One region of the Lacrimispora sanguinis genome, then DNA from elsewhere that is predicted to be linked to it. Evidence: riboswitches for the same ligand, from Rfam matches in the RefSeq annotation. Region 1 holds a riboswitch; each other region holds the start of a gene.

Evidence for each region. A riboswitch is a leader RNA that binds a small molecule or an ion and turns the genes downstream of it on or off. The one in region 1 is predicted to bind thiamine pyrophosphate.
Region 2: linked by a shared signal. The riboswitch ahead of ACHZES_RS09775 (thiamine-binding protein) and the one ahead of thiC (phosphomethylpyrimidine synthase ThiC) in region 1 are both predicted to bind thiamine pyrophosphate.
Region 3: linked by a shared signal. The riboswitch ahead of thiT (energy-coupled thiamine transporter ThiT) and the one ahead of thiC (phosphomethylpyrimidine synthase ThiC) in region 1 are both predicted to bind thiamine pyrophosphate.

What each region holds. Positions count from the first base shown of each region.
Region 1 covers NZ_CP173277.1:3,928,072-3,931,424, forward strand. The annotation lists gene thiW (energy coupling factor transporter S component ThiW) at 1-163, opposite strand, end outside; gene thiC (phosphomethylpyrimidine synthase ThiC) at 246-1,553, opposite strand; TPP riboswitch at 1,655-1,761, opposite strand; gene trpA (tryptophan synthase subunit alpha) at 1,813-2,586, opposite strand; gene trpB (tryptophan synthase subunit beta) at 2,579-3,353, opposite strand, start outside.
Region 2 covers NZ_CP173277.1:2,090,969-2,094,321, reverse strand. The annotation lists gene feoB (ferrous iron transport protein B) at 1-602, shown strand, start outside; gene ACHZES_RS09785 (FeoB-associated Cys-rich membrane protein) at 661-798, shown strand; gene ACHZES_RS09780 (transcriptional repressor) at 838-1,329, shown strand; TPP riboswitch at 1,415-1,527, shown strand; gene ACHZES_RS09775 (thiamine-binding protein) at 1,591-1,887, shown strand; gene ACHZES_RS09770 (ABC transporter permease) at 1,856-2,617, shown strand; gene ACHZES_RS09765 (ABC transporter substrate-binding protein) at 2,640-3,353, shown strand, end outside.
Region 3 covers NZ_CP173277.1:4,270,554-4,273,906, reverse strand. The annotation lists gene ACHZES_RS19840 (response regulator transcription factor) at 1-401, opposite strand, end outside; gene ACHZES_RS19835 (helix-hairpin-helix domain-containing protein) at 423-1,097, opposite strand; gene ACHZES_RS19830 (DMT family transporter) at 1,200-1,625, opposite strand; TPP riboswitch at 1,831-1,929, shown strand; gene thiT (energy-coupled thiamine transporter ThiT) at 1,956-2,627, shown strand; gene ACHZES_RS19820 (bifunctional 5,10-methylenetetrahydrofolate dehydrogenase/5,10-methenyltetrahydrofolate cyclohydrolase) at 2,757-3,353, opposite strand, start outside.

The sequences.
Region 1 (3,353 bases):
GATGCTGTATCGGAAAGCATTTGGAAGATCCCACCGGGATGGAAAAACCTGAGAGTGCCACGGTAAGGGCTGTCAGCATTCCGCTGATCACCAGCTTTTTCACCCGTACTCTTGAACCAGCAGAAGATTTGCTATAAGTTGTTTGTGATATTTGATCTTTCATGAAAGTTCCTCCTATCTATGTAATTCCAACCTGACAAGCAGGGTTGCAGATTGCAAATATCTGATTGACTTTCCACAAAATATCATTCATCAAATATATCAACGATCTCTCCGTCTAGGATCCGGTTCATATTTTTCATGGCGCAGAAATTGCCGCACATGGAGCAGGTATCTTCTTTTTCCGGTTTTGATGCGGCACGGTAGCGTCTGGCCTTTTCCGGATCAATGGCAAGCTGAAACATGGTTTCCCAATCCAGCCGTTTTCTGGCATCGCTCATCTTATGATCCCATTCCTTAGCACCTTGGATGCCTTTTGCAATATCCGCTGCATGGGCTGCAATCCGGGCCGCAATGATACCTTCCTTCACATCTGCTTCATCCGGCAGTCTTAAATGCTCCGCAGGAGTTACATAGCAGAGAAACGCTGCTCCGGCAGCAGCGGCCACTGCTCCGCCGATTGCTGCGGTAATATGGTCATATCCGGGCGCAATATCAGTGACAAGAGGCCCGAGGACATAAAAAGGGGCTCCCTTGCAGATTGTCTGCTGTATTTTCATATTGGCTGCAATCTGATCCAGGGGCATGTGGCCGGGGCCTTCAATAATGATCTGTACATCCTTCTCCCAGGCCCTTCTTGTCAGTTCCCCAAGAGTCACCAGCTCCTCCACCTGGGAAATATCCGACGCATCTTCAATACACCCTGGACGGCAGGCATCTCCAAGGCTTAAGGTCACGTCATGCTTCTGGCAGATTTCCAGTATGCGGTCATAGTGCTCATAAAAGGGGTTCTCCTCCCCGGTCATTTCCATCCAGGCAAAGATGATGGACCCGCCTCTTGAAACAATGTTAGTCAGCCTTTTTGCTTCCTTGAATCTTTTGGCAGTCTGCTTGTTGATCCCAACGTGAATGGTCATGAAGTCCACCCCGTCTTCCGCATGCATCTCCACGATCTTTATCCATTCCTCGGCGGTGATTTCCCGAAGGGGTTTGTGATAATAAACCACAGCATCGTAGATCGGAACCGTACCAATCATAGCCGGACATTCTCCTGTCAGCTTCTTGCGGAATTTCCGGGTATCTCCAAAGGAGCTTAAATCCATAATGGACTCTGCCCCCATGAGAACTGCGTCCTTTACTTTCAAAAGCTCCATATCCAGATCATTCAAATCCCTGGACGTACCCAGATTCACATTGATCTTTGTTCTCAGCATGGAGCCGATCCCGCTGGGCTTTAAGCAGCTGTGGTTTTTATTAGCCGGAATGGCGACTTTTCCTTCCGCTACCAGTTCCCGCAGCTTTTCCGGCTCCCATTGTTCGTGTTCAGCAACTGCCATCAGTTCCTTTGTCAGAATGCCTTTTCTTGCGGCATCCATTTGTGTGGTGTAATTCATGTTTATTCCTCCTTTTTTCTCGCAAACGGAGGGATTGTAAGGGCTTTTGGTAAAGAACAAGAAAAAGAGCCCATACCAACAGGTATAGGCTCGGAAATATGCAATCATCCCATATGAATCCCTACGTTGGCATTACCCAAATCAGGTTATAAAGGTCGAAGTTGATTACTTCCTCTCAGCCCGCCTACGAGCTCCCTCTTGTGGCACTAGTGTAGCATTCCCCCTCCTCCTTGTCAAGGAAAACATCCCTTACCGGCAATCAGCCGGATATGGCGGACTTCATTTCCCTTACGTAGTCGCAGACAGGCTCAACACAGTCTTTTCCATACTTTGCGGCAATTTTTACAATGGCGCTGCCCACAATGACGCCGTCCGCATGCCTACTCATCTCCCTGGCCTGCTCTTTGGTGGAGATCCCAAAGCCGATGGCGCAGGGAATATCTTTTGCCTCCTTTACGAAGGAAATCATTTCGCCAATGTCGGTATTGATTTCTGATCTCACTCCTGTCACGCCCATGGAGGAAACGCAGTAAATAAATCCTTCCGATCCAGATGCAATGGTCCGTATCCGCTCCCTGGAAGTGGGTGCGATGAGGGAAATCAGTTCGATCCCGTACTTCCTGCAGTAGGGCAGCAGTTCCTCCCTTTCCTCAAAGGGCATATCCGGTACGATCAGGGCGTCAATGCCGCAGTCCGCCGCATTTTTTAAGAAACGTTCGCTGCCATATACGAAAACCGGATTGATATAAGTCATAAAAGCCAACGGAACATCGGTTTTTTTGCGTATCCGTTTTACGGTCTCGAAAAGCTTATCCGTGGTAGTTCCTGACGCCAGAGCCCGCATATCGGCTTCCTGGATTACGATGCCTTCTGCAATCGGGTCAGAAAAAGGGATTCCGAGCTCGATTAAATCCGCTCCGGCCTCGGCCATAGCAGGAACCAGCTCTTCGGTGGTGGCAAGGTCAGGATCCCCTGCTGTAATAAATGGAATGAATGCCTTCCCCTTAGAAAATACTTCGCTAATTCTACTCATAGATTTCAACCCCCTTGTAACGGGCAATGGCTGCCACATCCTTGTCACCACGCCCTGATAGATTAATAACAATGACCTCATCCTTTCCCATGGAAGGAGCAATCTTTCTGGCATAGGCTACGGCATGGGCGCTTTCTATTGCCGGAATGATTCCTTCCAGACGGGATAAGTATTCAAAGGCTTCCACGGATTCCTGATCCGTAATGGAAACGTAGCTGGCTCTTCCTGAGTCGTGAAGGGCCGCATGCTCCGGTCCGATGCCGGGATAATCAAGTCCTGCGGAAATGGAAAAAACAGGGGCGATCTGGCCGTACTCATCCTGGCAGAAATAGGACTTCATTCCGTGGAAGATTCCAAGGGAGCCGGTGGAAATGGTGGCTGCGTGCTTTCCTGTTTCAATGCCGTGTCCTGCGGCCTCGCAGCCCACCAGCTTTACGGAAGCCTCGTTTACAAATTCATGGAAGATTCCCATGGCATTGCTTCCGCCTCCCACGCAGGCAATCACCATATCAGGAAGCTTACCCTCTGCTTCCAGAAGCTGAGAACGGACCTCTTTTCCAATGATGCTCTGAAAATCCCTGACAATGGTAGGAAATGGGTGAGGGCCCATGACAGAGCCCAGAACATAATGGGTGTCAGCCACCCGGTTGGTCCATTCCCTCATGGTCTCATTGACTGCATCTTTTAAGGTCTGGGTACCGCTGGTGACCGCGTGAACCTTTGTGCCTAAAAGCTCCATGCGGAAGACATTTAAGGCCTGACGGTCC
Region 2 (3,353 bases), 1.8 Mb from region 1:
TAGTTTCCACCATATTCGTATGGTTTACTTCCTTCTTTGGCTGGGTAGACGGAGAGTTCCGGATGCTGGATGCGGTAGAGCTTGATCACAGCATCCTGGCGGTAATCGGAAGCGCGATCAGCTGGATCTTTACACCTCTGGGCTGGGGGAACTGGAGATCAACAGTAGCTGCTATTACCGGACTGATTGCCAAGGAAAACGTAGTAGGAACCTTTGGTATTCTTTACGGTTTTGCGGAAGTGGCGGAAGACGGATCGGAAATCTGGGGCACTCTTGCAGGAAGCATGACAGCTGTTGCCGCTTACTCCTTCCTGGTATTCAACCTTCTCTGCGCTCCCTGTGTTGCGGCTATGGGCGCCATTAAGAGAGAGATGAATAATGCAAAATGGTTCTGGATTGCGATCGGATATCAGACCCTTCTGGCTTATGTAGTATCTCTCTGTGTTTATCAGATCGGCACTCTTATTTCTACAGGTGCTTTTGGGATCTTTACAGTCGTTGCCTTTGCGCTGATTGCAGGATTCATCTACCTGCTCATAAGACCGTCAAAGGAAGAAAAAGTAACAAAAATTCATTTAAACAGCGTGGCAGGAGCTAAGTAGGCTTGCCCCATGAGAGCCTGCACCTTATCTGCAGGCTCAAAATATAAGGAGGTACTTTATGGGAACACTTGTTGTTTTTATCGTTGTTGCCGGGTTGGTGTCATTGGCAGTAAGAAGCATGATCAATGACAAAAAGAGCGGAAAATCCATTCAGTGCGGCGGAGATTGTAAACATTGCGGAGGCCATTGCCATTAATTGAGGCGGCAGCTGGAAGAAATAAGCGGAGGCGCGCAAATGGAGAAACGAACGAATATTATTGAGAAAAGAAAAACGCCTGATTCCAGAAGCTATCACAGGACTAAGATGCAGAAAGAACTGATCATTGAAAAGCTGAAGGAAAAGGGCTGCAGAATCACGAAGCAGCGCAGTACGCTGTTAGATATCATATTGGAGCATGAATGCTCCAGCTGCAAGGAGATTTATTATAAGGCATCAGGCGTTGACGAGACCATCGGCGCTGCGACCGTTTACCGGATGGTCAATATCCTGGAGGAGATCGGAGCCATTAGCCGAAAGAACATGTATAAAGTCGTTTATTCGGAGACTTGCCCTATGGAGGAGGCATGTACTGTGGTCTTAGATGATGAGACCACCTATCAGCTTTCTGCAAAGAACTGGAACTCAGTGGTTCAGGCCGGACTTGCCGCCTGCGGATACCTAGATGGGCAGAAGATATCCTCCATTATCGTAAAACCCTGTGAATGCGAAAACGCTGACTGTGTCTGATATGCATGAAACCATTGGAGCCGGCTTACCGGCTCCGTCAGAAGGTTGCTTGACTTTCTGACCATACCGTTGTATACTTGCAATGAAAATTGAAAAGGGGTGCTGGAGAAAGTCCGGCTGAGATAAGGCAGTATTGCTTTAAACCCTGTAACCTGATCTGGATAATGCCAGCGTAGGAAGCTTTCAGGCTAAGCCTGTTCACCCGCCCGGATATCCGGGCGGGTTTTTGATTTCTATTAATGATAAAAGGAGAGAAAAGATATGAATGCAAGCGTAGCGATCCAAACATTGCCGGAGGCAAAGAATGATGAGGAATTGATCCGTATCGTTGACCAGGTGATTGATTATATTAAGAGTACCGGTCTGAACTATTATGTAGGGCCTTTTGAAACCGCCATTGAAGGGGATTATGATGAACTCATGGACATTGTTAAGGAATGTCAGCACATTGCCATAAGGGCAGGTGCTCCTTCTGTAGCCGCTTATATCAAAGTCACCTACCGGCCGGAAGGGGAGGTACTTACCATTGAAAAGAAAGTCACAAAGCATCACAAGTAAGCTTTGGTCCTGCTCTGCGGTTTTTGGACTTTTGGTCTTGTGGCAGGGGATCAGTTCTTTCGGTCTTGTGGACCGCTTTCTGCTCCCCTCACCCATCAGTGTGGGAAGGGCATTTGTAACGGAATTCCCAGTACTGGCAGTCAATGCGGGAGTCACTCTCGCCGAGGCGTTTACCGGGCTTTTCCTGGGGGTGGCAACTGGTTTTGTGATCGCTGTGATCATGGATCATTTTGAAGGCCTTTACCGAGCTTTTTATCCCCTTGTGGTTCTGACACAAACCGTTCCCACAGTAGCCATTGCCCCTCTTTTGGTATTGTGGTTTGGCTACGGAATGGCTCCTAAGGTAATCCTCATCGTATTGACTACCTTTTTTCCCATTACCGTGGGCATGCTTACCGGTTTTAAGTCAGTGAATCCGGATGCCGTGAACCTTTTAAAATCCATGGGAGCAGGAAGAGTAAAAATATTTCGCTATATTAAGCTTCCCGGAGCTATGGGGCAGTTTTTTGCAAGCCTTCGGATCTCAGTTTCCTATGCCGTGGTCGGGGCAGTCATCTCCGAATGGCTGGGAGGCTTTGGCGGGCTGGGAGTCTACATGACCCGGGTGAAAAAATCGTTCTCCTTTGATAAGATGTTTGCGGTCATTTTTCTCATATCGGCCATCAGTCTTCTTCTTATGAAAGGCGTGGACATGCTTTCTAAGAAATGCATGCCATGGGATAAACAGTGATAGGATAGAATTGGAGGATAAAATGAAGAAAACAGGTTTGGCAATTCTTATGGCGGCAGCCGCTGCCGTATTTCTCACTGCCTGCGGGGGAACCGGGAAACAGGCAGCAAATACAAATGCATCGGATTTAAAAAAAGTAACATTTGTTTTAGACTGGACGCCCAATACCAATCATACCGGACTTTATGTGGCAGAGGAAAAGGGATATTTTAAGGATGAAGGGCTTGAGGTAGAAATCGTTCAGCCACCTGAGGATGGGGCGGCAGTTCTGGTAGCCTCTGGAAAAGCCCAGTTTGGAATGTCCTTTCAGGACTCCATGGCTCCGGCTCTGGCAGGGGAAAATGCCCTTCCGATTACAGCAGTAGCAGCGGTTATTCAGCATAACACCTCCGGTATTATTTCCAGAAAGGGCGAAGGACTTGCTTCTCCAAAAGGAATGGAAGGAAAGAAATATGCCACCTGGGATATTCCGGTGGAAAAGGCCATGGTCAAAGATGTGGTGGAGTCCGATGGAGGGGAATTTTCCAAGGTGCAGCTGATTCCAAGCACTGTTACGGATGAGGTTTCCGCATTAAAGTCAAAATCAGTGGATGCCATCTGGATCTTCTATGCATGGGCAGGTATTAAGATGGAAGTAGAAGGCCTTGATACGGATTACTTTGCATTTGCAGATTTAAATCCGGCGTTTGATTATTACACACCGGTTATTATTGCGGGAAATGAATTCCTAAAGCAG
Region 3 (3,353 bases), 340 kb from region 1:
ATCACCTGGCTGTCTTCCTGGTTATCCCGCTTGTTCTTCTTTGAATTCCGGCGCAGGATAGCCTTAATCCTGGCCTTTACCTCAAGAATATTAAAAGGCTTTGTGATATAATCGTCGGCACCGTATTCCAGGCCCAGGATCTTATCCATATCATTGCCTTTTGCTGTAAGCATGATAATAGGCATCTCGGAAAATTCCCGGATGGCCTGACACACTTCGTATCCGTCGTATTTGGGAAGCATGACATCCAACAGGACCACATCATACTCTTTCTGCTTTGCCAGATTAATGGCTTCCTCTCCGTCATAGGCACAGTCCACTTCCATACCGTCCTGTTCCAGACTGAATCTCATTCCTTTTACGATGAGTTTTTCATCATCAACTACTAAAACGCTTGCCATACTACACCTCTATCCTCTATTTCAAACCGTTATATCATCTTTTATTTTCTGAAACGCCGCATCTTTGATGCCGGATATCTTCATAATATCCTCGATCTTCTGAAATCCGCCTTGGCTCTCCCGATACTTAAGGATATCAGCTGCCTTAGCTTCTCCGACTCCCCGCAGGGTCATCAGTTCCTCTTTGGTGGCTGTATTTAAATTCACCTTGGTTTTTTGTACGTTGGATGAAGCCTCTGCCTGTAGGGATATCTCTCCCCTGGCCTTCGCCGCTTCCACCTCTTCCTTGCCAGGGACCACGATCTTCATGCCGTCCTTGACCTGCTCCGCCATATTTAAATATTCTGCCGCAGCCTGGTCTGTGACTCCGCCTGCTTTCTCGATTGCCTGAAAAACCCGGCTTCCTTCTTTAAGCTCATAAACACCGGGAGAAATAACTTCTCCGCAGATATGTACATAGAAAGGCAGGGCCGTTTCCTCTCCTGCACTTCCTAAACTGTCCTCTTCTGCCGTTAAAGCCGCCGGGCCATCACCTGCTCCAATTCCGGTAACCGTTTCCCTGGAAGATAAAGCTGATTCCTCTGACAGAGAAATCCCTGGCCTGCGAACCTCCTGGCTTCTGCTCAAGCCGTAACAAACACCCGCCCCTAAGACACACAGGGCGATAAGGATGATTTTAACTTTCTTGTAATCCATGATATCCCTCCTCTTACAAAAATCTCCAAAAAAGGATACCATCTTCAGCCTATGTTACTATTCTACCTAAAGAAATAAGTAAATACAAGCACTATTTCCAAATTAATTAAATATCATGATTCCGATAATGGCAACAACCGCGCCGATCAGCTTCTTCCATTCAAATCCTACCTTTTCTACTCCGAACAAGCCAAACAACTCGATGGCGTAGGCAACAATGATCTGGGAAATTACAATAATCAGAGCCGCTTTGGCCGGCCCCAGGGTTCCCATACTCCTAACTACGGTATAGGTAATGAATGCACCCAAAACTCCGCCAATCAATAAGTACTTTGGCTGTACGTCAAATAGACCGGTAATGTTCTCCCTGCCGGAAAAATACCACAGAATGAGGCAGGTCAAAAATGCAGTCAGCTGTACCCAGCCTGTAGAAACCCACATGCTGGTCTGCTTTGTCACTCCCGTGTTAAAAACTCCCTGTATGCTCATAAGCGCTCCGGATATAAGAGCAATAATAAAGCCTGTCATGAAAACAACCTCCGTATCTCCAATTTGTTAATAATAAATCAAGCGGACCTTATTTCAACTTTACTGCTTTTACTAGGTTGTGCTTAATTTGCATTTTTATACTGAATTTACAATTTGGTTATGGATCAGACATGCAAAAACATGACTTGATAAGGCTTGACAAGCCTGTGTATTTGCGCTATACTCACAGCAAAATTGTATAAATTACACACGCTAGGGGAGCCATTGGCTGAGATTGGTAGAAACCAAACCCTCACTACTTGAACCGGATAATGCCGGCGTAAGGAAGCAATAGTAGTCCCCTCCTGCGCACACAAAGGAGGATTTTTTATGTCATTTTTTCTAACTTACTCTGCGGAAAGTGAAGAGTATTTATTAAAGCCGGCAGGATACTTGCTGGTGATTGTTCTATTTGCTGCAATCTTTTTTGCCCTGCATCTTCTTGGCAGATCGTCTTCTAAATCTCAAAAGCTGCAGACCCGCCAGCTGGTTTACTGCGCAGGCGCGATGGCGCTTGCAACGGTAACTTCCTTTATCAAAGTAGCTTCCCTTCCTTTTGGCGGTTCCGTCACTCTGTTTTCCATGATGTTCATCTGCCTCATCGGTTATGTTTACGGTGTAAAGGCCGGGATCACGACCGGTGTAGCCTACGGAATTTTACAGTTTATCACGAATCCCTATATATTCGCTCCGATCCAGGTTCTTCTTGACTATCCCTTGGCATTCGGTGCTTTGGGGCTTTCCGGTCTGTTCAGTAATAAAAAGCACGGTCTTGTAGCCGGATATATTGTGGGCGTTACGGGTCGGTACTTATTCCATGTTATCTCCGGTTATATATTCTTTGCATCCTATACACCGGAGGGCATACCCCCATTGGTTTATACTCTGGGTTATAATGCCACTTATATCCTGCCAGAGTTGGTATTAACCGTATTAGTCCTGTATTTCCCACCAGTACTGGGAGCTATCGGACAGGTGAAGCGGCAGGCTTTAAACGGATAAATGAACAGAGGCCATTGAGCCTCTGTTTTCTTGTTTTACGCAAAAAAAGTAAACTGTAACCTTAATAGCTCACAACACATTTTCTGTGTCTTCACTTTAGGTTACAGTCTACCCACGAACTTTCCTATTTTATTTTTTGAGTGCTGCCATTACCAAATGCCTAGCCAGCACAGCCGTTGTTACCGCTCCTACTCCTCCCGGTACTGGAGTTGCCATGGAGGCGGTTCCTTCTAAGGAGTCAAAATCCACATCTCCGCAAAGTTTTCCGTCTTCGTCCACATTGATTCCTACATCAACCACAATGGCATCCGTTCCTACAAAAGATGCATCCACCATCCTTGCACGTCCGGCAGCAGCCACAAGGATCTGAGCATTTTTACAGGTTTCCTTTAAATCTTCTGTACGAGTGTGACAGATGGTAACCGTAGCGTTCTCTTTCAGCATCAGCATGGATAAAGGACGGCCAACTACCATGCTTCTGCCCACAATGGCTACTCTTTTGCCTGTCAGGGAAATATCATTGGCTTTCAGAACTTCCACCACCGCTTCCGCTGTGCAGGGTGCAAATCCGGTATCGTCCCCGGCAAATACCCTGGCAATATTTTCTGGTGATATGCCATCCAAATCTTTTCCCGGGTCAATCATATGCTCAATATCCTTTTCCTTTATCTGCTTTGGCAGGGGACGAAGAAGAAGGATGCCATCGATATCCGGGTTTTCATTGAT